Regions from separate parts of the Peribacillus sp. ACCC06369 genome, predicted to be linked through region 3. Evidence: riboswitches for the same ligand, from Rfam matches in the RefSeq annotation. Region 3 holds a riboswitch; each other region holds the start of a gene.

Region 1 (5,328 bases), 1.2 Mb from region 3:
ATGTACAGAAAAAGGATGCCCACGTTTTTAATGAGCACCCCTTTCCCTATATTATTTACTGAATACGCCCGTTAAGACCGGCACGATTTGTTTTTTACGCGATACAACGCCCTCTAAGACGGCGATGTTATTGTTTAATGAAACGTCATATGCTTTTTCCACTGCGTTGGCTGCTTTACCAAGAGCCAAGGCAACAGAATCATTGGTCAGGATATCCGTTACTACGAATAGGAATAAATCCAATTCCTTCACAGCGATGACCGATTCAATGGCTGCTTCTAGTTCGGCTTGCTTAGCAAGGACTTCGTTCGGATCAACAGCATTGACCTGAGCTATCTCCACTTTAGCCATGCCCATGGAGAATTCTTTTGCATCAAGAGTGATAAGCTGGGCAATCGTTTTGTCGCTCAAGTCAGCTCCCGCCTTCAACATTTCCAAACCATATGTTTCAGCGTTGACTCCCGCAATATCAGCCAGTTCCATAGCTGCTGCAACGTCTTGCTCCGTGCAGGTCGGCGATTTGAACAATAAAGAATCCGAAATGATGGCAGACAGCATAAGACCTGCAATCGCTTTTGGGATTTCAACGCCGTTTTCTTTATAGATTTTATTTAAAATGGTTGCCGTACAGCCAACTGGTTCCGCACGGTAATATAAAGGATCGCTTGTTTCAAAGTTAGCGATGCGGTGATGGTCGATAACTTCCAACACACGTACTTGGTCAATATCTTCAGCACTTTGCTGGCGTTCATTGTGATCGACCAGGATCACGCCATCAGCTTCCCCTGCCACTTTTTCCACAAGACGAGGAGCTTCGAATTTGAAGTGGTCCAACGCATATTGAGTTTCACCATTCACTTCACCCAGACGAACTGGTTCAGCGTTGATACCTAACTGCTTTTTCAGATCTGCATAAGCGATTGCTGAACAGATTGTGTCTGTATCCGGGTTTTTATGTCCAAAAACTAATACTTTTTCCAAGATTTTATCTCCTTTTTCATAAATATTTTTCCGCGAATCCCCTTATCGCAATAAAGGAGAGCCACCTTTACTATACACTTTATTTTAACACAAAATCCCCTAAATTCAGCGCTTGAATTACCCATTCCCCAATAAAATCTTTCATTCTTTCACCCTCTACCTTCTCTTTGTCAATAGATAAGGGTTGGTTTTTCTCAAATATATTAGTTGAATTATCATCGTATATGGCTTACGATAATATAAGCAGAAATACTAGATATTGATTACATAAACAACACCAATAACTATATATAGATTTTTTTGTAATCCAAGGTGCCAGCGATGGCTGAAAAGGGAATCCGGTGCGAACCCGGAACTGTCCCCGCAACTGTAAATGTGACGAAATGAGAAACCACTGTATAGCTCTCTATACGGGAAGGACTCAAAGTAGGATGATCATGAGTCAGGAGACCTGCCTTGAATTTTTCACGTTTCTTATTCTTCGGGGATTGAGATGATGAAACGATAGCATAATGGCTATTTTTTCATGGCTCTTTTATTCTATCGTTTGATCCGCTCAATTCATTGGGCGGTTTTTTTTTATTTTAGCGGAAGTTTACAAGGAGGATTATTAATGACTCAAACATATAACTCTACCATAAGTGAAAATGACACCGACACGAATTCCATCCAGCTTGAGATGTTATCGAAGGAATTTGAAGGCCGTCTCGATATGGAAAAGTTCAAGAAGCGTTTTACAAAATGGCTTGATCGCAAAAGTGACTCAACCGAAGAACAGGCATCAAAGAAACTGATTCAGCTCGCTCTGGAAAGTGTCGATATCGATGCTCCCGATTGGACGTTCGTTGCTGCAGCAGAACTGTTGAATGCGATGTATAGGGATGCACAAGCCAATCGAGGTTATGAAGGCATGAGTTATGGCCCATTCTATGAACTGATCACGGAACTCTCCCAACTTTCAGAAGGCCAGCGTTACCCCATCTATAAATCAGAACTGCTCTCTTCTTATACGAAAGCGGAAATTGAGGAATTGGGTTCGGTGATCGACCCGGAAAAGGATAAATTATTTTCTTACATAGGCATCTACTTATTAAACGATCGCTACCTAGCCCGCCCAAAAAAGGACAAGGTCTACGAACTGCCCCAAGAGCGCTTCATGATCATCGCGATGGAAATCATGCGATTGGAAAAAACGGAGCACCGCCTGCAACTTATCAAAGAAGCTTACTGGGCAATGTCCAACCTTTATATGACTGTTGCGACACCTACACTCTCCAATGCAGGAAAAACGCATGGACAGTTAAGCTCTTGCTTTATCGACGCAATTGAAGATTCCATTGATGGTATCTACCTATCTAACTACGATGCCGCAAAAGTATCAAAATTCGGCGGCGGTGTCGGTCTTTACGTTGGTAAGATCCGCTCGCTTGGTTCCGATATCCGTGGTTTCTCTGGAAATAGTTCCGGCACGACTCCTTGGATTCGACTGTTCAACCAGACAGCTGTCAGTGTCGATCAACTGGGGCAACGTAAAGGTGCCATCGCGATTTACTTGGATGCCTGGCATAAAGATATCATGAGCTTTCTTGATTTGAAGACGCAAAACGGGGATGACAGATTAAAAGCCCATGATATTTTTACGGGTGTATGCATTCCTGATTTATTCATGGAGGCTGTACGTGACAGAAAAGAATGGTATCTTTTCGATCCGCATACCGTCAAGCAAACCCTTGGATTCTCACTTGAAGACCTCTACGACGAGAAGAAAGGCGAAGGAAGCTTCAGGAATCATTATGCACTTGCTGTCGAGGCCGCAGAAAATGGTTCGCTTCCAAACTATAGCTTTGAAAAGATCAATGCGATGGACATCATGAAAAGCATCATGATTTCTCAATTAGAAGAAGGCGTACCATATATGTTCTACCGCGATGAAGTGAACCGGAAGAATCCAAATAAACATAAAGGTATGATTTATTGTTCTAACCTTTGCACCGAGATTGCTCAAAACTTAAGCCCTTCGACGATCACCGATGAATACGAAACAGAAGATGGAGATGTCGTTGTTGTTCGTAAAAGCGGCGATTTCGTTGTCTGCAACCTTTCATCCATTAACTTGCCCCGTGCGGTGAGCAGCGATGTTTTGGAAAGGTTGATTCCCATTCAGATCCGGATGCTGGATAACGTAATCGATGTGAATAATCTTCCGGTCAAGCAAGCATCCATCTCGAACAAACGTTACCGGGCAATTGGTTTAGGAACGTTTGGATGGCATCATTTACTTGCCACACAGAATATTTATTGGGAATCGGATGAGGCTGTTGAATATGCCGATGCATTATACGAAAAGATCGCTTACTTAACGATCAAGGCATCCAATGAATTGGCTAAGGAAAAAGGAACGTACCCATATTTCGAAGGATCGGATTGGCATACAGGGGAATATTTCGAACTGCGTGACTATACGGATCAAAAATGGATGGATTTAAAAGCAAACGTCCAGGAACACGGGACCCGTAATGGATATCTAATGGCCATTGCCCCCAATTCATCGACCGCCAAGATCGGTAATTCCACGGATGGGATCGATCCTTTGTATGAAATTGAATTTTACGAGGAAAAGAAAAACTTTAAATTCAAGGTGACCGCACCAGGCTTGACGCCAAATACGTATGAATATTATAAAAAGACCCGATTTAATTTGGATCAACTGGAAAGCATCAGGCAAAATGCTGCCCGCCAACGCCATATTGACCAAGCAATCAGCTTTAATCTGTATGTACACAACACAATCAAAGCCAAGGTCCTATTGGATATACATTTAACCGCTTGGGAATCCGGGTTGAAATCAACATATTATGTTCGTTCAACTTCTTCCGAATATGACAATGCCTGCGAAAGCTGTTCAAGTTAACGACAACCATAACCCAGTAATCTACTCTTAAAGGAGTTTTCACGAATGACAAATCATATCAAAAAGATCCGGATGCTGGAACCAACGCATCCAACTAAAGCGACAGGTGTTTTCAAAGGAGAAGCTTCAGGCTTTCTCCTTTGGAACGATATTCAGTACGAAAAATTCTATGATACCTATACTCAGCTCATCAATAACTTTTGGAAACCATCGAGCGTGAACATGATTCAGGATAAAAAGCAGTGGGGCGAATTGGACGAAGATATCCAGGACGCTTTTCTTGATATCCTTACGATGATTGCTGGAATGGACAGTCTACAAACGCCCACTTTAGTAGAAATCCTTCGGTACATCAAAGATCCGGCGGCAAAAGCTATCCTGGCCAATATGGCCCAGCAGGAATCCATCCATAATGAATCTTATTCCTATATCCTTGCTTCCCTGATCCCAGTAGGCAAGCAAAAACAGCTTTTCGACCGCATTAAAGAACATCCTGAAGTAATAAAGCGTAATCAACCGATCGTGGATGCCTATCAAACGTTCGTGGACGATCCAAGCCCCCAGCATTTATTCGAGGCACTGATCCATTCAACGAACCTCGAAGGGATCTATTTCTATTTGGCTTTCGCTTTCTATTATAATTTAGGACGCCAGAACCTTATGACCGGTTCGGCTACGATGATATCCTATATTCATCGCGATGAAATGGTCCATTTCGATTTCATTGGAATGCTCGTTCAAATCTTGATGTATGAATATCCTGAGTTAAATAATGAAGAAAACACGAAGTTCATTTATACAACGATTGAAAAAGCCGTCGAACTCGAAAAGGAATGGTCTGAATATATGCTTGAAGATATCCAAACCAAAGCCGATCTCGATTTGGAAGAATTCAATGAATACATCGAATATATAGCCAACAAACGGTTACGCATGCTAGGCCTTGAAAACTTGTATAAAGAATATAGCGAGAACCCGATGCCATGGATCAAAACGTTCGATGATGAATCCATCGGCCTTACCAAAACCGATTTCTTCGAACAGAAGTCTAGGACATACAGTCAAGTAAATGCCAGCAATGGGTTCGATGAGCTATAAAGTTGCCATTGTCTATCATTCTGCCGGAGGCAATACAAAAGCGCTTGCTGAAGCCATCGCTTCCCTATTACCTAAATCTGAACTATATCGAATGAATGAATTTGATTTACGTACATTACCGGATTACGATGCATTGATCGTTGGTACCTATACATGGGGAAACGGCGAGCTGCCTGCTAAATCAGCAGCACTTTATACAGAACTGGAGCAGCTGTCAATTGCTCATCTTAAAACGGGAGTATTCGGAACTGGTGAAACCAACTACAATCATTTTTGTGGGGCGGTAGATCATTTCCGGGACATGTTATTTGCCAAGAGCCAGTTATTGGTGACATTGA
Region 2 (5,328 bases), 3.1 Mb from region 3:
ACTAGTAATTCCCATTTTGGTTATCGACTAACTCTTCAATTGACTCTAACGCTGATCACCGGGACTAAACACCGCTGCGTCATTCTCTTTGTTCCATTGGCTTCTGATTGTACTCATCGTGCACATCATCTCCTTTGGTGAGAATGTCTTACAGTATTTATCTACCCGGATGGGACAGGTTAAAACATATATTTCAAAAAAATATTACTTTTCTGCGGATATATATATCGAAAAACATCATTAATTAAAACTTCTCTTTAAACAGAGTCAAAAAGTTGAAAGAAAATTAAATGGTTAATCTCATAATGTAATGTTCGCCGATACTTCCGACTTTTCTCATACCGGTATCTAGAAATCCGACCTTTACATTGGAAGCCCCTCAAAAACCTAAATAGGTAAGGCCATACCAACAGAAAAACCCTGTTACGACGCGGAGATACCGCATTGTAACAGGGTTTTAAAATTAGCGTCCCAGATAGGAATCGAACCTACGACCTACAGCTTAGGAGGCTGTCGCTCTATCCTGCTGAGCTACTGGGACATATAAAAAAAGTCGACGACCTATTTATTATATTTCTTATAGGCAAACTTTTCAAGTTAATAGCAATAATAATTATGAAAAAATCATCTAAACGCTTAGCGGGTCTCTTATTTCTGCTTTTTCCTTTTTTTTCGTTAAATGGAATACTTTATTATTGGTTGGTTTTCTGGTACTATTATACTAGAAAAAAATAGGAGAATGATAGTGGGAAAATACAGAGTTTTACTGTTTGTGGCATTGCTGGGGATATTAATTTTACCTGCATGCTCACAAGGGATTTTAGAGGGTATAGGCACAAAGAGGGCTGCGCCGATTGCGGAAGATGACATTGAAGTGGTTGAGGCAGCGGAGAATGGCACCGGACAGGATTCAAAGGACGAACCGGAACAAATCGATACGAGAAACTGGATAAGGGCCGATTCCGCGGTTCAGTTTCCAATATTGATGTATCATAGCATTTCTGAAGGTAATGGCCTTCGGGTTCCAAGAGAGGAATTCCAATCCCAAATGACTTGGCTTCGGGAGAATGGTTACTATACATTATCCCCTAAAGAAGCATTCCTCGTTTTAACCGAAAATCGGATGCCAAGTGATAAGTGCGTCTGGCTTACTTTTGATGATGGCTATACAGATAACTACACGGAGGCTTTCCCCATATTAAAAGAATATGATATGAAAGCAACCATCTTCATGATCGGGAAGTCCATTGATAAAGGTCATCACCTGACTGAAAATCAAATGTTGGAGATGAGCAGGAATGGGATTTCAATCGAAAGTCATACTATCAACCATTTGGAGTTGAACCGGATGACGGCAGAGCAGCAAGAAGCGGAAATGGTTCAGTCGAAGGAGCTATTCGACCGTATCCTCGACCAGGACACGACAGTAATTTCCTATCCGGTTGGCCGGTATAACGAAGAAAGTCTATGGGTGTCAGAAGAAGCTGGATACAAGATGGCAGTCACTACCGAACCTGGAGGAGCTTCAAGGGACCAAGGGATGCATTCCCTGCATAGGGTTCGGATTTCACCGGGATTATCAGTCGAGGGATTTGCGTCCCTGATTGAAAATGCTTCTAATCATTGAAGATGGACGGGTCATTTCGAGGCAAGTCAGAAAAATCATATAATAATCGATTCTTACATGGTGTATAATGAAAGGCAGTGAAAATTATATACATATGAACGATTTGGTGTCTTAATGACTTAAAAGGGAAGTTGGTGAAATGCCAGCGCGGTCCCGCCACTGTATATGGGAGCCAACGGATGTTTACCACTGTATGAGATATGGGAAGGTGCCGTTGACGATGACCATGAGCCAGGAGACCTGCCAAAATTCGTACACCTGTAACCTACGCGGATGGGAAGGTGTGTGGCAGACCCTAAAGAGTCCGTAATTATATTGTTGCCATACAAGCATCTTCCGTTTAACGGGAGGTGCTTTTGTTTTGGGGTGCATCTTCCGATAATGCGTTTTGTTCATTAGGTGTGAAGAAATTAAAAGAAAAAAAGATTGTGGGGAATGAAAATGAAGAAGATTTTTGGTCTGATACTGGTGATGTTGCTGACTGCAGGTATGATGGTTGGCTGTAGCGATGCTACTAATGAAGGAAAAGAAAAGCAGGAAACGAATCATGCCAAACAGGAAGTTTTCCCGATTACGATTAAAGATGCAACAGGCGAAAAGGTGACGATAGAACAAAAACCGAAGAAAATCGTTTCGTTGATACCAAGTAATACGGAAGTTGTCTTTGCACTTGGCTTGGGTAAAAAGGTTGTTGGTGTTTCCGACTATGATAATTATCCGGAAGAAACGAAAGAAATTGAAAAAGTTGGCGGAATGGAAATGAACACGGAGATGATTGTCTCCTTGAAGCCCGACCTTGTTCTTGCCCATGCATCCAGTGCCCATAATTCGAATGAGGGTTTGCAGCAGCTTAAGGATGCTGGAATTGCTGTCCTCGTAGTCAATGATGCACAAAGCTTTGACCAAGTCTATGATTCTATTGATATGATTGGACAGGCAACAGGGGAACATGATAAGGCAAACGGAATCGTTACGGACATGAAAACGAAGCTCAAGGATATTCAGGAAAAAGCCAAATCCGTAAAGGAAGCGGATAGGAAGACCGTTTTTGTGGAGGTTTCACCGTCACCTGAGATATATACACCTGGAAAAAATACCTTCATGAATGAAATGCTTCAAATTATTTCAGCGGAAAATGCAGCTGCTGAACTGGACGGATGGGCAAAAATTGATGAAGAGTCTATGATTGCTGCAAATCCGGATGTCATCATTACAACGTATGGTTATTATACAAAAGATGCAGTAAGTCAAGTGAAGGGCCGAAAAGGGTGGCAAGACGTAAATGCTGTGAAGGATGACCAAGTCTTTGATGTCCATTCCGACTTGGTGACCCGTTCCGGTCCACGCTTAATAGAGGGAGTAGAGGAACTTGCCAAATCAGTCTATCCGAACCTATTTGACAACTAAATGGATGATTGCTTATTTGATTGCGTTATTATTTTTGTTATTCGCAATGACGATAGGCATTTCCTTTGGTTCGGTGCCAGTACCGATTCCTGTACTATTACAAATTATCGGCAAGGAGATTTTTCATTTACCGATTTCAGCTGATCCGGATGTAATGCTTACGAATATTGTGATGAACATCCGCTTGCCGCGTGTGTTGCTAGCGGGTTTTGTTGGGGCATCACTTGCGATTTCGGGAGCGGGGTTTCAGGGCCTGCTCCGGAATCCGCTCGCTGACCCTTACACATTAGGTATTTCATCAGGAGCATCAGTCGGTGCCGTATTGACAATATTCTTGAATATATCACTACCATTCATCGGTTTATATACTCTTCCGGCATTGAGCATCGTGTGCTCAGTGCTCACGATGTTCTGCGTACTGGCTTTTGCAAAAAAAATGGATCGATCGATGAAAGTGGAAACGATCATTTTAACGGGAATCATTTTCAGCTCGTTTTTAAGTGCCTTCATTTCATTGATGATTGCGCTGACTGGTGATGAATTAAGACAAATCATCGGCTGGCTGATGGGAAGCGTTTCAATGCGCGGCTGGAATTATATTGCAATCATTTTGCCGTTTTTTATTATTGGTTCGTTGATCTTGATCATGAATACGAGCGAATTGAATGCGATGACTTTCGGGGAAGACCGGGCAAAACACTTAGGTGTTAATGTTAAGCGGCGGAAAATGTGGATTTTGATAGCCGGTTCGGTGTTGACAGGGGCAGCCGTTGCCGTTTCAGGGGCGATTGGCTTTGTAGGATTGGTCATTCCTCATTTTGTCCGAAAGATTTGGGGACCTGACCATAAACATTTGCTTCCGTTGTCATTGCTGGTAGGAAGCGGATTCCTAATATTGGCGGACTTTGTAGCACGGTCGATCATTGCCCCATCGGAACTGCCAATCGGGGTGATCACTTCACTTATCGGGGCACCCGCATTCGCGCTGATTTTATTAAAGAGACGGAGAGAAGGGTAAGATGGATGCTTGAAGTTAAAGGGTTAACAGGTGGATATGACAACAAAGCTGTTTTGGACTCTGTTACTTTTGATGTACATAAAGGGGAATTATTCGGGATTCTTGGCCCAAATGGCAGCGGAAAAACGACGCTTTTAAGTATGCTTAGCGGGGTGCTCGATTATACGGGCGGAAGCATACGGATAAGAGGAAGGGATTTGAAGGATTATTCGTCAAAACAACTTGCACAGGTCATTGCTGTGCTCCCTCAGCATTCCTCATTAGCTTTCTCATATACGGTGAAAGAGACGGTCTCACTTGGGCGATATGCCCATCAAACAGGTTGGTTCCATAGTTGGTCCGCAGAAGATGAAACGATTGTCCAACGGGTTATGGAACAAACGGGAGTAGCGGATTTTCACGATCTTCAATTTGAACGATTATCAGGCGGGGAGAGACAAAGGGTCTTATTGGCACAGGCACTTGCCCAAGAACCGGAAATCCTTTTTTTGGATGAGCCTACGAACCACTTGGATCTTTCCTATCAAAAGGATCTTCTTGATCTAATGAGGAAAATGGCAAAAGAGCAAAAGTTGACCGTTATTTCAATTTTTCATGACTTGAATTTGGCTGGGTTATATTGTGATCGGCTTATGTTGCTTGAAAAAGGGAGAATTTTGGTTGTGGATGTGCCGAATGAAGTGCTCCGACAGGAACGGATTCAGGGGGTATATCGTACGACGATCGAAAAACATCCACATCCCGCCCTTCCGAAACCGCAAATGTTCATCGTTCCGGAAAAGCATGGCTATGATACTATCCCATTGGAAATTGATGATTCTTATCTGACAGTCGGATCTGAAATGATTCAATTGAATTCCCCGATCCCGCTTAGAACGATGTCTTCTGGAGTGACTGGTTCGGGGACGGGATGGCATAAATATTTCGTGAATAGGCATGTCCATCATGGATATGCTTGCGAGGATCATCATGTTGAAATGGCTGATTATTTAAAAACTCATGGATTTGACCCGCAGCAAACGGTAGGGATGATGACGGCTGTCTTTCTCGATACGGTTGCCTTCAAGTTATTAAGAGCTGAAAATTTCTCGGTTTTTATCATCGTGACCGCTGGTGTAGGGAATGCCATCGACGCATCTTTAGCTGACCGACATTCTTGGAGTTCCGCTCCAGGAACGATAAATACATGGATCTTCGTAAATGGGCATTTGGCAGAAGAGGCTTTCATCCACAGCATAGTTACTGCGACCGAGGCAAAAGTAAAAGCGCTTCATGA
Region 3 (5,328 bases):
GGTTGTAAAAGACCATTTAAATGGAGGAATAGAGTCGATTTACCGGCTCCATTATTGCCTAATAATGCAATCTTTTTACCTTGTTGAATCAGTATTGAAAGATCTTTTATCGCGAACGTCCCATCTGCATATTGATGCGTGAGGCCCTCTATATTAAAGAAATGCTCTTCCATTTTTGAATTTCCTCCAATTTACATATATCCATAAATAAGGATTAAGCTTCCTAGTATTACAATGGCGATCAGCCAATTGCGTGAGGAAAAGGTATAAGTATCCTCGATATAAGAAAGGTTCTCCTGATATCCTCTTGCGTTCATGGCCATCGTCAATTGCCCAGAGCGCTGGAATACTCCCAAAAATAATGATGAGGTTAGTAACCCGAGAGATCGAATGCCTTGCCTTACCGAACCATATCCCAGTCTTGAAGCTTGTGCTAAGTGAATGGCCAAAGCTGTATCTAAAAAAATAAAGATGAAGCGATAGGTCAATTCTATTAAATCGATCAATAAGGAAGGGACTTTAAGTTTCCGCAGTACGGATAGAATGACGGTAATGGGTGTAGTCAAGGTTAAGAAATATAAACAGCTTATACTGCTAAATACGACAGTGATCAAATTGGTCACTGTACCAATGCTGCCATCGCTGATGAAAATTTGCCAATTTCCGACTTTCCAGGACCACCAAATATTCGGCATCGAAGTAAATGTACTGGAGATAGAAAAAAGGATGGTAAGTGTGCCTGATACTAGAAAGAATCCTGGTAATAAGAGTAATTTCAGATAATACGAAGGCGGGATTTTTGCCACAAAAATGATTAAAGCGCTCATCACCATAAAAGTGATGAGCGAAACGGCCAAATCCCTTACCGTTAACGAAAACAGCATAAGGGAGAGTGCAAAAATCATCTTTTCCAACGGATGTACATCCTTTAGCCCATTGAAATAGGCATATTTATCAATGAGTAACATGTTTCGATTTTTCGTTCATTTCTTGTTTGGTTTGTTTATTCCTTTGTCTCATTACGCCAATGAAGTATCCAATGAAACCAGCTCCGATTGCAGCTTGCAGCGCAAATAATAAGCTCTCGGTTTCTGCACCTGGCGGCTCCCAAATACTATTGAACCAAGGCTTGTATTCCGGCTGAATTTTAGTGATGGCTTCTTCAGCTTCGCCGTCGGCACCGCCAAATTCCGTTCCTTGTTGGGTTATTAACGGTATGGTGGCAAGAATGACGACCAGGAAAAGCAGCAATAAACTTTTTTTCATGTTAACGGGCCTCCTTAGATAAAACTCGCAGCAATTTCAATTCGCCTAGATTGTATTTTTTTAGGAAATTCATCACAACCACTGTCAATAATCCCTCGCTGATTGCCAAGGGAATTTGGGTCAGGGCAAATATTCCAGCAAATTTATTGAATGAGGCCATGAATCCACCTACCTCGGATGGAAAAGCAAGTGCAAGTTGAACGGAAGTTACCACATAGGTTCCTAAATCGCCAAAAGCAGCTGCCAAGAAAACGGCCAGCGAAAAAGACCACCCCAATTTAGTTGCGCCCTTGAAGACAAAGTAAGCAATGAAAGGTCCGCATACAGCCATGGAAAATGCATTGGCCCCTAATGTCGTCAATCCTCCGTGAGCCAGTAGAACAGCTTGAAATAATAGAACGATGGAGCCTACGACACTCATGGCCAATGGCCCGAATAATATGGAACCTAAACCAACTCCGGTAGGGTGTGAAGAACTTCCCGTAACGGAAGGAATCTTCAAGGCAGATAATATGAATACGAATGCACCCGATAGACCGAGCATCATTTTTGTTTCTGGGTTTTCCCTTACTTTGGACCTAATGGACCGGTAACCCAAGATTAGAAATGGAAGGGTCACGGCCCACCAAAATATGGCCCATTCAATTGGTAAAAAGCCCTCCATGATATGCATGGCCATCGCACGTTTTGGGACAAGAAGCAGTAAAATGACAAAATAAAGAATTTTCCAATTGACTCTTTTCATTCTTTCTCCTTTCAACACCTTTAATTTTTCTGCCAAAACTTTAGAAGAAAAGCGGCGCCCAACATAAAAAGCACTTCTCTCAAAAGAAAGAAGTGCGTAATGAACAGGAATTTTGCAGCATAAACCAATATGGGCCATTCTGCCTGATCCGCACACCCATCCTCGTAGGCTGAAACAGTTTCACGCTTCATGGCAGGTCTCCTGGCTTAGGTTCATTGTCCCGTTACATCCTTCCCATCTCATTTGACAGTGGATTAATGTTAACGTAATAGGACTTCCCTTTACAGTGGCGGGACCGCTCCGGACTTTCACCGGCTTCCCTTTTAAGCTGAATTCCGAGAAATTCAACACCATAAAACTTATGTAATTATTTCGAAAATTCTCGTATAGTGTACCATAAAGAAATAATTCCAGCTACACTCTCTTTTTTTTTTTTTTTGACTAAGATTGCAGAGAGGAAAGGCTTATGGCTGGATTTACACTATTAAACTTTTCTAAACAGTCGGAATAAACTATTGAATTTTGCTAAAGTTGTTATATGATAGATAAGGTTAGCTATAATTGTATAATAAAACCAAATATTTCATTTTAAAAGTGCTCTTGTGTGAATATGCAAGGGATAATAGGGAAATCGGTGAAAATCCGATGCAGCCCCCGCTACTGTAAACGCTGATGAATTTGTCGATAACCACTGGCTTAAAGCCGGGAAGGGACAAAGTAAAATGAAGCGTAAGCCAGGAAACCTGCTTTTGAAATTGTATGATACTTTTCGGAGGGAAAGGTAGAAGGACTATGACGATTTTGGGAGATTCAGCATATTTGCGGAGGGCTCCTCATTCATATAGTTTTTTAAACCTTGACTCTTATGTTAAGGTTTTTTATTTTGCCTTTTCCCTGAACTCAGGAGGAAGAAGATGACTACTTGGAACTTGAAGGGTACAAATACGCATTTGTTGATTTGCAATGGAAGCAGTTGCATGAAAAAGGGCGGGGAAGAAGTAACTCAAGCGATTCGTGATGAAATTACTTCAAAGGGACTGGATTTGAAAATTCATACAACCAGGACACGCTGTAACGGAAGATGTAAGGATGCCTGCGTTGTGATTGCCTATCCCCAAGGGAAATGGTATAGAGTGGATACGCCTGATTTCGGTCGGGAGATTGTCAGCAATATCGAAGATGGGGAATATGTTCCACAGATGATCTACCAATTCAGTGATGGGGAAATGACGCCTAATCCGGATTTTCCTGCTCATACGGGTATTTCAAAGAACAAATCGTAAAAGGAGATGTCTTAATGAGTACAAACGGTAAATTATTCGTCGTGGGCTTTGGACCAGGGAATTTTGAACACATTACCAAACGTGCTGTCGAAGCCCTTCAAGAAAGTGACTACATCATTGGTTATAAAACTTATGTTGAACTCATTCAGGGACTGCTTACAGATCAAACGATCATTAGTACGGGGATGACTGAAGAGGTATCACGTGCTCAGGAAGCAGTAAAACAAGCGGAGTTGGGAAAAAAAGTGGCTGTCATTTCCAGTGGGGATGCCGGAGTGTACGGGATGGCAGGGTTGGTTTATGAAGTATTGATTGAAAAAGGTTGGAAAGAAGAAACTGGAGTGGGCATTGAAGTCATTCCTGGTATTTCTGCAATCAACTCTTGTGCGTCTTTACTTGGGGCACCAGTCATGCACGATTCGTGTACGATCAGCCTCAGTGATCATTTAACTCCTTGGGACCTAATCGCTAAAAGGGTGGAAGCAGCTGCAATGGCTGATTTTGTCATTGCGCTTTATAATCCGCGCAGCGGCAGGCGGACTAGGCAAATTGTTGAAACACAGAAAATTCTCCTTCGCTACCGTTCGCCAGATACACCAGTCGGGTTGGTGAAAAGTGCTTATCGCGATCGGCAGGATATTGTCATAACCAATTTGAAAGATATGTTGAATCACGATATTGGAATGTTGACCACCGTCATTATCGGTAATTCATCCACCTTCTTATACGATGACAAAATCATCACACCAAGAGGTTATCAGAGGAAATATACATTGAATTCGGAAAAGCAAACATTGAAGCCGCATCAGCGTCTGCAAAAAGAAGCAGAACCGTGGGCATTAGATCAAGAAGCCGATTCCATGCAAGAAACCTTAACAGAGCCTGCTGGAGGAGTTGGATTACTTACAAAAGCACCAGAAAAGAAGTCCGCTTCTTTTGAAATGGCAATGGAAGCCTTGTCAAGAGTGAAGGGTCAAACCGTTCAGCAATCAATTAAGCCGATTGTCCAGCAAAAAATGGAGTCGGTATTCGAACTTGCCGTAAGTCCAGGTGTGGCGAATAAACAATTCACTCCCAAACAAATGATGACACTTGCGGAAGTTGTCGGGGAAAAGGGAACGATGGAATACACGCCAAATCATAAGATCGTTTTAAAGATCCCGACAACGGACCCGGAAGTCATTACGGGGAAATTGCAATCAGCAAACTTTCTATTATCGCCGATTGGAGATGTACTGACATTAAAAGCCTGTGATTTCTGTGATGGTGAAAAAGCGGAATCCATACCATATGCGGATGAAATACACCGGGTGCTTGGCGGAATGAAAATGCCTAAGGAACTGAACATCGGATTTAATGGGTGTGGAATGGCTTGTTATAGTGCCGTGATGGATGACATCGGGATTGTTTTCCGAAAAGGGAAGTTCGACTTATTTCTTGGAGCTAAACCGGTTGGAAGAACGGCCCATCCAGGTCAGCCGGTAGCTGAAGGCATTGAACCGGAACGGCTTGTTGAATTGATTACGGACATTGTCGGGGAGTATAAGCAAAATGCCCATCCAAATGAGCGGCTTTTTAAATACTTCAAACGTTCAAAAAAGATACAGAATTTTTCTTATCAGGACATTGCTCCCAAAATAAACATAGAGCCTGCGCCTTGTGAAGACTAATCAAGAGGGGGAAAGTAAATGAAAGCAGTTTTGTTTGTAGGACACGGAAGCCGCCTGGCTTCGGGAAACGAAGAAGTCGTTCATTTTATTAAAAATATGATTCCGGCAATGGATGACAGTTTTTTGGTAGAAACGTGCTTCCTGGAATTTGCGACACCGAATATATCAAAAGGCATTGATAATTGTGTAAAACGAGGGGCTACGGAAGTTATCGTCATACCGATCATTTTGTTGCATGCAGGACATTCGAAATTACATATCCCAGCTGAAATAGAGGATGGGAAAACCAAATATCCAGAAGTGAAATTCACATATGGTCAAACGATCGGGGTCCACCATGATGTATTGACGATCCTGACAGACC
Region 4 (5,328 bases), 1.5 Mb from region 3:
TCCTTGACTATTTTACCTGCCTTATCAATCAGGAAAGTTGAACGTTCAATGCCCATATATTCCTTGCCGAAATTCTTTTTCAATTGCCACACATCAAATGATTCAGCCGCTTCATGGTTTTCGTCAGCTAGCAGCAGAAAAGGCAATCCATGTTTTTCGATGAATTTTTCATGACGTGCCGCCGGATCTGGGCTTATACCAATAATGACAGCGTTCAATTCCTCGAATTGTTCATTGTGGTCCCGGAAATCACAGGCCTCCGTCGTGCATCCTGGCGTCATGTCTTTTGGATAAAAATATAAAACGATGTATTTCCCTTTAAAATCCGATAGGGAAACCATTTCACCATTGTTTGCAGGGAGTTGAAAATCAGGTGCTTTTTCTCCAATTTTAACAGTCATATTGAATCCTCCATTTCCTTCATTATGGTAAGAGTACCCAATAATCGAAAGAAACACAACTTTCATTTATCCTTCCTATCTTTATGCTCCAGATCGATCACCGTCCGAATCACGAACGCTGCCGGGAGTGTGTACCCGATGAAAGCCTGAATGGTAGCTATCATCCTGCCCATTCCAATTGGGGCTATATCTCCATACCCTACAGAAAACATGGTCATCGCGCTAAAATAAAAAGAAGTCTTCAACTGTTCATAGAATGTGCCATCCAATCGATTGCCCATATCAAGAATCACCGAATGATTCTGAAGCTCGTATAATAAATAAATCAGTGCAAATCCAACTAATATCGTCGCATATAAATTGCCAAGCCACAGCATATCCTCCAGAGAAAACTTCTTTCCTCCCGACTCAACAAGAAATAACGTCCGAATGCTCATCACCATGCAAAAAATGATTCCTGCAATCAAGATGTAGAAAGTCATCCCCTACGCCCCATTTCAAAACGCCACTTCCTTTATACATACTCCCTGTCCTAACAATATATTCTTTTTTAGGAACAGACTTCAGCCTTATCACTCACACACCCTAAAGGCATTTGTCAAAATGTCGGGAACGTTTCCCGATTTTTTTCATGTTGACCCTTTTGGTCGGATATGTTAAGATTATCTAAATTTTTATAATAGTTTTTATTTTATAAATATTTGGTACCTGCAATCAGTTTATCAGCAGGTTTAGTGAAATTTCATATGTGGAAATAGGTTCCTAATTTTCATTAGGATTAAAAGGGAAGCCCGGTTTGATTCCGGCACGGTCCCGCCACTGTAATGGGAATGTTAGCGCCATCCAATATGCCACTGATCTACGGATCGGGAAGGCTCGCTGCTAATGATATTCCCTAAGTCAGGAGACCTGCCTATTTCGACAACACTGTTTTAACCTACGGGAGATAGGGAGGTGTTAGGGACCTTATAATTATAAGGGGCATTCTGCATGTCTCTTTATTTTAAGCATTTCTAACTTTCTCTTATTGACAGTTAGGGGTGCTTTTTTTATTGTTTTTAAACAAATCAAAGGAAAGTAGGAGGATGAGAATTTTGAAAAGCAGTAATTTGGGGTACCCGCGAATCGGGGAAGATCGTGAATGGAAACGTACATTGGAAGCATATTGGTCTGGGAAAATCGATGAACCAAAATTTACGGCACAACTAAAAGCCATCCGTTTAGGCAACTTACAAAAACAAAAAGATCAAGGCATTGATATCATTCCTGTCAACGACTTCACTTTCTATGATCAAATGCTCGATATGTCCGTCATGTTCGGTCTTGTTCCTGAACGTTACTCTGCCTATGAAGGCGGAAGCGTTCCCCTTTCCGTTTATTATTCAATGGCTCGCGGGAACAATGATGAGGTCGCTTCCGAAATGACGAAATGGTTCAATACGAACTATCACTATATCGTCCCTGAATTAAAACTGCCACAGCTGACTTTAACAGAAAATAAACCACTTGTAGCATATCGGGAAGCCAAGGAAAAGCTAGGGATTGAAACGAAGCCCGTGTTAATCGGACCTTATACTTTCATCTCCCTTTCCAAAGGCTTCAAAAAACAAGATATCCCTGGCATAATCCTGCGCCTGCTTCCTCTATATACGCAAATCCTGCAGGAGTTGGAGCAAGAAGGCGTGAAGTGGATTCAAATGGACGAGCCTTCTCTTGTTTCATCCATTTCCAAAGATGATATGCAAACTGTTACTTACCTTTATGAAAAACTGAATGAAGCAGCACCAAACCTAAACATCATGCTGCAAACATACTTTGATGCCGTGGAACACTACCAAGAAGTCATCGAATTACCAGTTCAGGGAATCAGTCTTGATTTTGTACATGATAAAGGAAGGAATCTAAGTAATCTTGAAGCATCCGGCTTCCCGAAGGACAAAGTGCTTGGTGCAGGTGTGATTGATGGAAAAAACATTTGGCTTTCTGATTTATCGAAAAAGATTCAATTGATCGACACTCTAAAGAAAAAAGTAGCCGAAGACCGAATCTGGCTTCAACCCTCTTGTTCCCTGCTTCATGTTCCAGTGACCGTTCGTAATGAAACCGCCGTTTCAAAAGAAGTGAAAGAAACCCTTGCTTTCGCCGATGAGAAACTTGAAGAAATAACACTCTTGGTCAAAGGGAATAATCAGGGCTTTGAAGCAATCGCCGATAAGGTCGATGCTAATAAATTAACGGTTCAGACGTTAGCTAGTTCAAATGCACGGAATCATAAGAGTGTACAATCCAGTGTCGAAAAGGCTAAATCAGAGCATGTTGGACGTCAGCTGCCATTTAAAGAACGTTACCAAAAACAACAGGAATTTTTCAAATTGCCTTTTCTACCTTCAACAACGATCGGTAGTTTTCCCCAGACATTTGAAGTTAAGCAAGCACGCGGGAAATTCAAAAAAGGAGAATGGAGCGCTGCGCAATATGAAACATTCATTAACGAAGAAATCGGCAGGTGGATCGACATTCAAGAAGAAATCGGCTTGGACGTTCTCGTACACGGGGAATTCGAACGGACGGATATGGTTGAATACTTCGGTCATAAGTTAGGCGGATTTGTCTTTCTAGAAAAGGGCTGGGTACAATCCTATGGGTCTCGCTGCGTAAAACCACCAGTCATTTATGGCGACATCCATTTCATCGAACCGATGACAGTCAGGGAAAGTGTATACGCACAATCACTTACGAAGAAGACCGTAAAGGGAATGCTTACAGGTCCTGTCACGATTTTGAACTGGTCATTTGTCCGTGATGATATTTCCAGGGAGAATGTATGCTACCAGCTGGCACTTGCTTTGGAAAAAGAAGTCATTGCATTGGAATCGGCAGGAATCAAAATGATCCAAGTTGATGAACCTGCACTTAGGGAAGGTCTACCATTGAAAAAAAGCGATCGCGATGAGTATTTGAACTGGGCTGTGAATTCGTTCTTGATATCCACATCAAGCGTGGAGGATACAACGCAAATTCACACGCATATGTGCTATTGCGACTTCAACAGTTTCATGGATGTCATTTCTTCCTTGGATGCCGATGTAATTTCCATCGAAACATCCCGTAGCCATGGAGAGCTTGCTTCCGCATTCGAGGAAAAAACTTATGAAAAAGGTATTGGCCTGGGTGTGTATGATATTCACAGTCCCCGAGTTCCAGCAGTGGAAGAAATGGTCGATATGATTGAACGGGGCATCAAGATATTAGATAAAGACCAGTTTTGGATCAATCCCGACTGCGGCCTGAAAACAAGGGGTATCCCGGAAACCGTCGCTTCCCTGAAAAACATGGTCGAAGCAGCAATAATCGTCCGTGAAAATCTGTTAGCCCAAACAACAGGCAAATGATTGAAAAGGAAAGCGGCTTATCAAATGCCCATCCAACACAGCAGTCACGGACTTTCCTAACCGACCTTGTTTTTCCACCGGATACGAACCATCATAATACCATCTTTGGCGGGAAAGTAATGGCTTATGTTGATAAAATAGCCTGTATTTCAGCTATGCGCCATTGCCGAAAACCCGTTGTGACTGCTTCAAGCGACTCTTTTGATTTTTTGGCCCCCATCAAGACAGGGGACGCAATTAACCTTGAAGCTTATGTCACTTGTGCCCATCGCACATCAATGGAGGTATTCGTGAAAGTGGAGCGTGAGAACTTATTAACAGGTGAAAAGCAGCTTACGGCACGCGCTTTTTTAACGATGCTGGCCATTGACGAAAACGGTAAGCCGACAATCGTACCTCAGGTCATTCCGGAAACGGAAGATGAAAAGCAGCAATATGTTCAAGCACAAGCAAGATATATTGAAAGAAAGAATAAACGCAAATAAACAAAAACCCCTTCAACATGAATGCTGTTGAAGGGGTTTTTTTAGTTTCCTGCCCCACGGTACCTCTTCACTCCTTGATTCCATATGAAAACGGATATCATGAAAAAGGCAACCCCGATTACAGGTGTGGCAAATGCATACGCATACCACTCTTCTTTTCTAAGGAAATAAGATGCCGGATAAACACCAACAAACGCGAATGGCAGCACCCATGTAAGGATAAAACGAATGACCTTATTATAAATATCAACAGGATAGCGACCGTAGTTCCCGATATTGTACATCATTGGCATGATGGATGTTTTCGCATCCGACCAGAACCCAATGCTTGCTATCGCTACGAATATGGCTGCATAAGCAAGGGCCCCTCCTATTGCAAAAATGATGAAAAGAATCGGGTCATACCACGCAAGCTCCAGATCCAATGAAGCCCCCGAATAGAATATAATGATCAAACCGGTCACAACGCCAAATAACGATTCTAGCTCGATTCTTTCTAAGATGACTTGAAAGAGGCTATGTATCGGTCTTGTTAATATCCGATCCATCTCACCTTTGACGATATAGCGATCATTAAAATCCCAGATGTTGAAAAAGGCTGAAAAAAGGGCGAATGGGATAAGGAAGAATCCATAAATGAATATGATTTCTTCACGGCTCCACCCGCTTAAAAATTGGGTATGTCCAAAAACGACTAAGATAAATACCAGATTCACGACCTGATTCAGCAGGTCAGATAGGATTTCCATGAAGAAATCGGCTCTATACTGCAATCTTGTTTTCATATACTGACTCACATATTGAAAAAACATCGATACATAAAACATCCCGTCAACCTCCTTGAATAATCAGCTGTTTTTTTGCGACTATCCATAAAAGCTGAATCGGTATTATAAGAATGATGCACCAAATTAACTGCTGTAAAAGCGCCATGCCAATTTCGCCTGAACTGTACCCGTTCGTAAAAATCATGCTTGGTACATAGCTGATCCCTTGAAAGGGCAAATATTTCATCACTTCCTGCGCCCATATCGGATAGAAACTGATGGG

What was found. Region 3 has a riboswitch for cobalamin ahead of QUF78_RS11945 ((2Fe-2S) ferredoxin domain-containing protein). Riboswitches for the same ligand answer to the same signal wherever they lie in the genome.
Region 1: linked by a shared signal. The riboswitch ahead of QUF78_RS06095 (ribonucleoside-diphosphate reductase subunit alpha) and the one ahead of QUF78_RS11945 ((2Fe-2S) ferredoxin domain-containing protein) in region 3 are both predicted to bind cobalamin.
Region 2: linked by a shared signal. The riboswitch ahead of QUF78_RS27055 (ABC transporter substrate-binding protein) and the one ahead of QUF78_RS11945 ((2Fe-2S) ferredoxin domain-containing protein) in region 3 are both predicted to bind cobalamin.
Region 4: linked by a shared signal. The riboswitch ahead of metE (5-methyltetrahydropteroyltriglutamate--homocysteine S-methyltransferase) and the one ahead of QUF78_RS11945 ((2Fe-2S) ferredoxin domain-containing protein) in region 3 are both predicted to bind cobalamin.

Annotation. Positions count from the first base shown of each region.
Region 1 is NZ_JAUCEN010000002.1:1,077,570-1,082,897, reverse strand. It holds gene QUF78_RS06100 (manganese-dependent inorganic pyrophosphatase) at 52-981, opposite strand; cobalamin riboswitch at 1,275-1,454, shown strand; gene QUF78_RS06095 (ribonucleoside-diphosphate reductase subunit alpha) at 1,595-3,892, shown strand; gene QUF78_RS06090 (ribonucleotide-diphosphate reductase subunit beta) at 3,938-4,990, shown strand; gene QUF78_RS06085 (flavodoxin domain-containing protein) at 4,980-5,328, shown strand, end outside.
Region 2 is NZ_JAUCEN010000002.1:5,323,561-5,328,888, reverse strand. It holds tRNA gene QUF78_RS27065 (tRNA-Arg) at 468-541, opposite strand; gene QUF78_RS27060 (polysaccharide deacetylase family protein) at 746-1,627, shown strand; cobalamin riboswitch at 1,715-1,889, shown strand; gene QUF78_RS27055 (ABC transporter substrate-binding protein) at 2,069-3,034, shown strand; gene QUF78_RS27050 (FecCD family ABC transporter permease) at 3,039-4,052, shown strand; gene QUF78_RS27045 (heme ABC transporter ATP-binding protein) at 4,058-5,328, shown strand, end outside.
Region 3 is NZ_JAUCEN010000002.1:2,272,020-2,277,347, forward strand. It holds gene QUF78_RS11920 (energy-coupling factor ABC transporter ATP-binding protein) at 1-173, opposite strand, end outside; gene cbiQ (cobalt ECF transporter T component CbiQ) at 192-968, opposite strand; gene QUF78_RS11930 (energy-coupling factor ABC transporter substrate-binding protein) at 955-1,266, opposite strand; gene QUF78_RS11935 (energy-coupling factor ABC transporter permease) at 1,268-2,011, opposite strand; gene QUF78_RS11940 (hypothetical protein) at 2,032-2,202, opposite strand; cobalamin riboswitch at 2,186-2,381, opposite strand; cobalamin riboswitch at 2,587-2,776, shown strand; gene QUF78_RS11945 ((2Fe-2S) ferredoxin domain-containing protein) at 2,926-3,294, shown strand; gene cobJ (precorrin-3B C(17)-methyltransferase) at 3,309-4,964, shown strand; gene QUF78_RS11955 (sirohydrochlorin chelatase) at 4,983-5,328, shown strand, end outside.
Region 4 is NZ_JAUCEN010000002.1:794,645-799,972, reverse strand. It holds gene bcp (thioredoxin-dependent thiol peroxidase) at 1-401, opposite strand, end outside; gene QUF78_RS04645 (potassium channel family protein) at 464-883, opposite strand; cobalamin riboswitch at 1,141-1,332, shown strand; gene metE (5-methyltetrahydropteroyltriglutamate--homocysteine S-methyltransferase) at 1,487-3,793, shown strand; gene QUF78_RS04635 (acyl-CoA thioesterase) at 3,790-4,278, shown strand; gene QUF78_RS04630 (ABC transporter permease) at 4,320-5,105, opposite strand; gene QUF78_RS04625 (ABC transporter permease) at 5,110-5,328, opposite strand, start outside.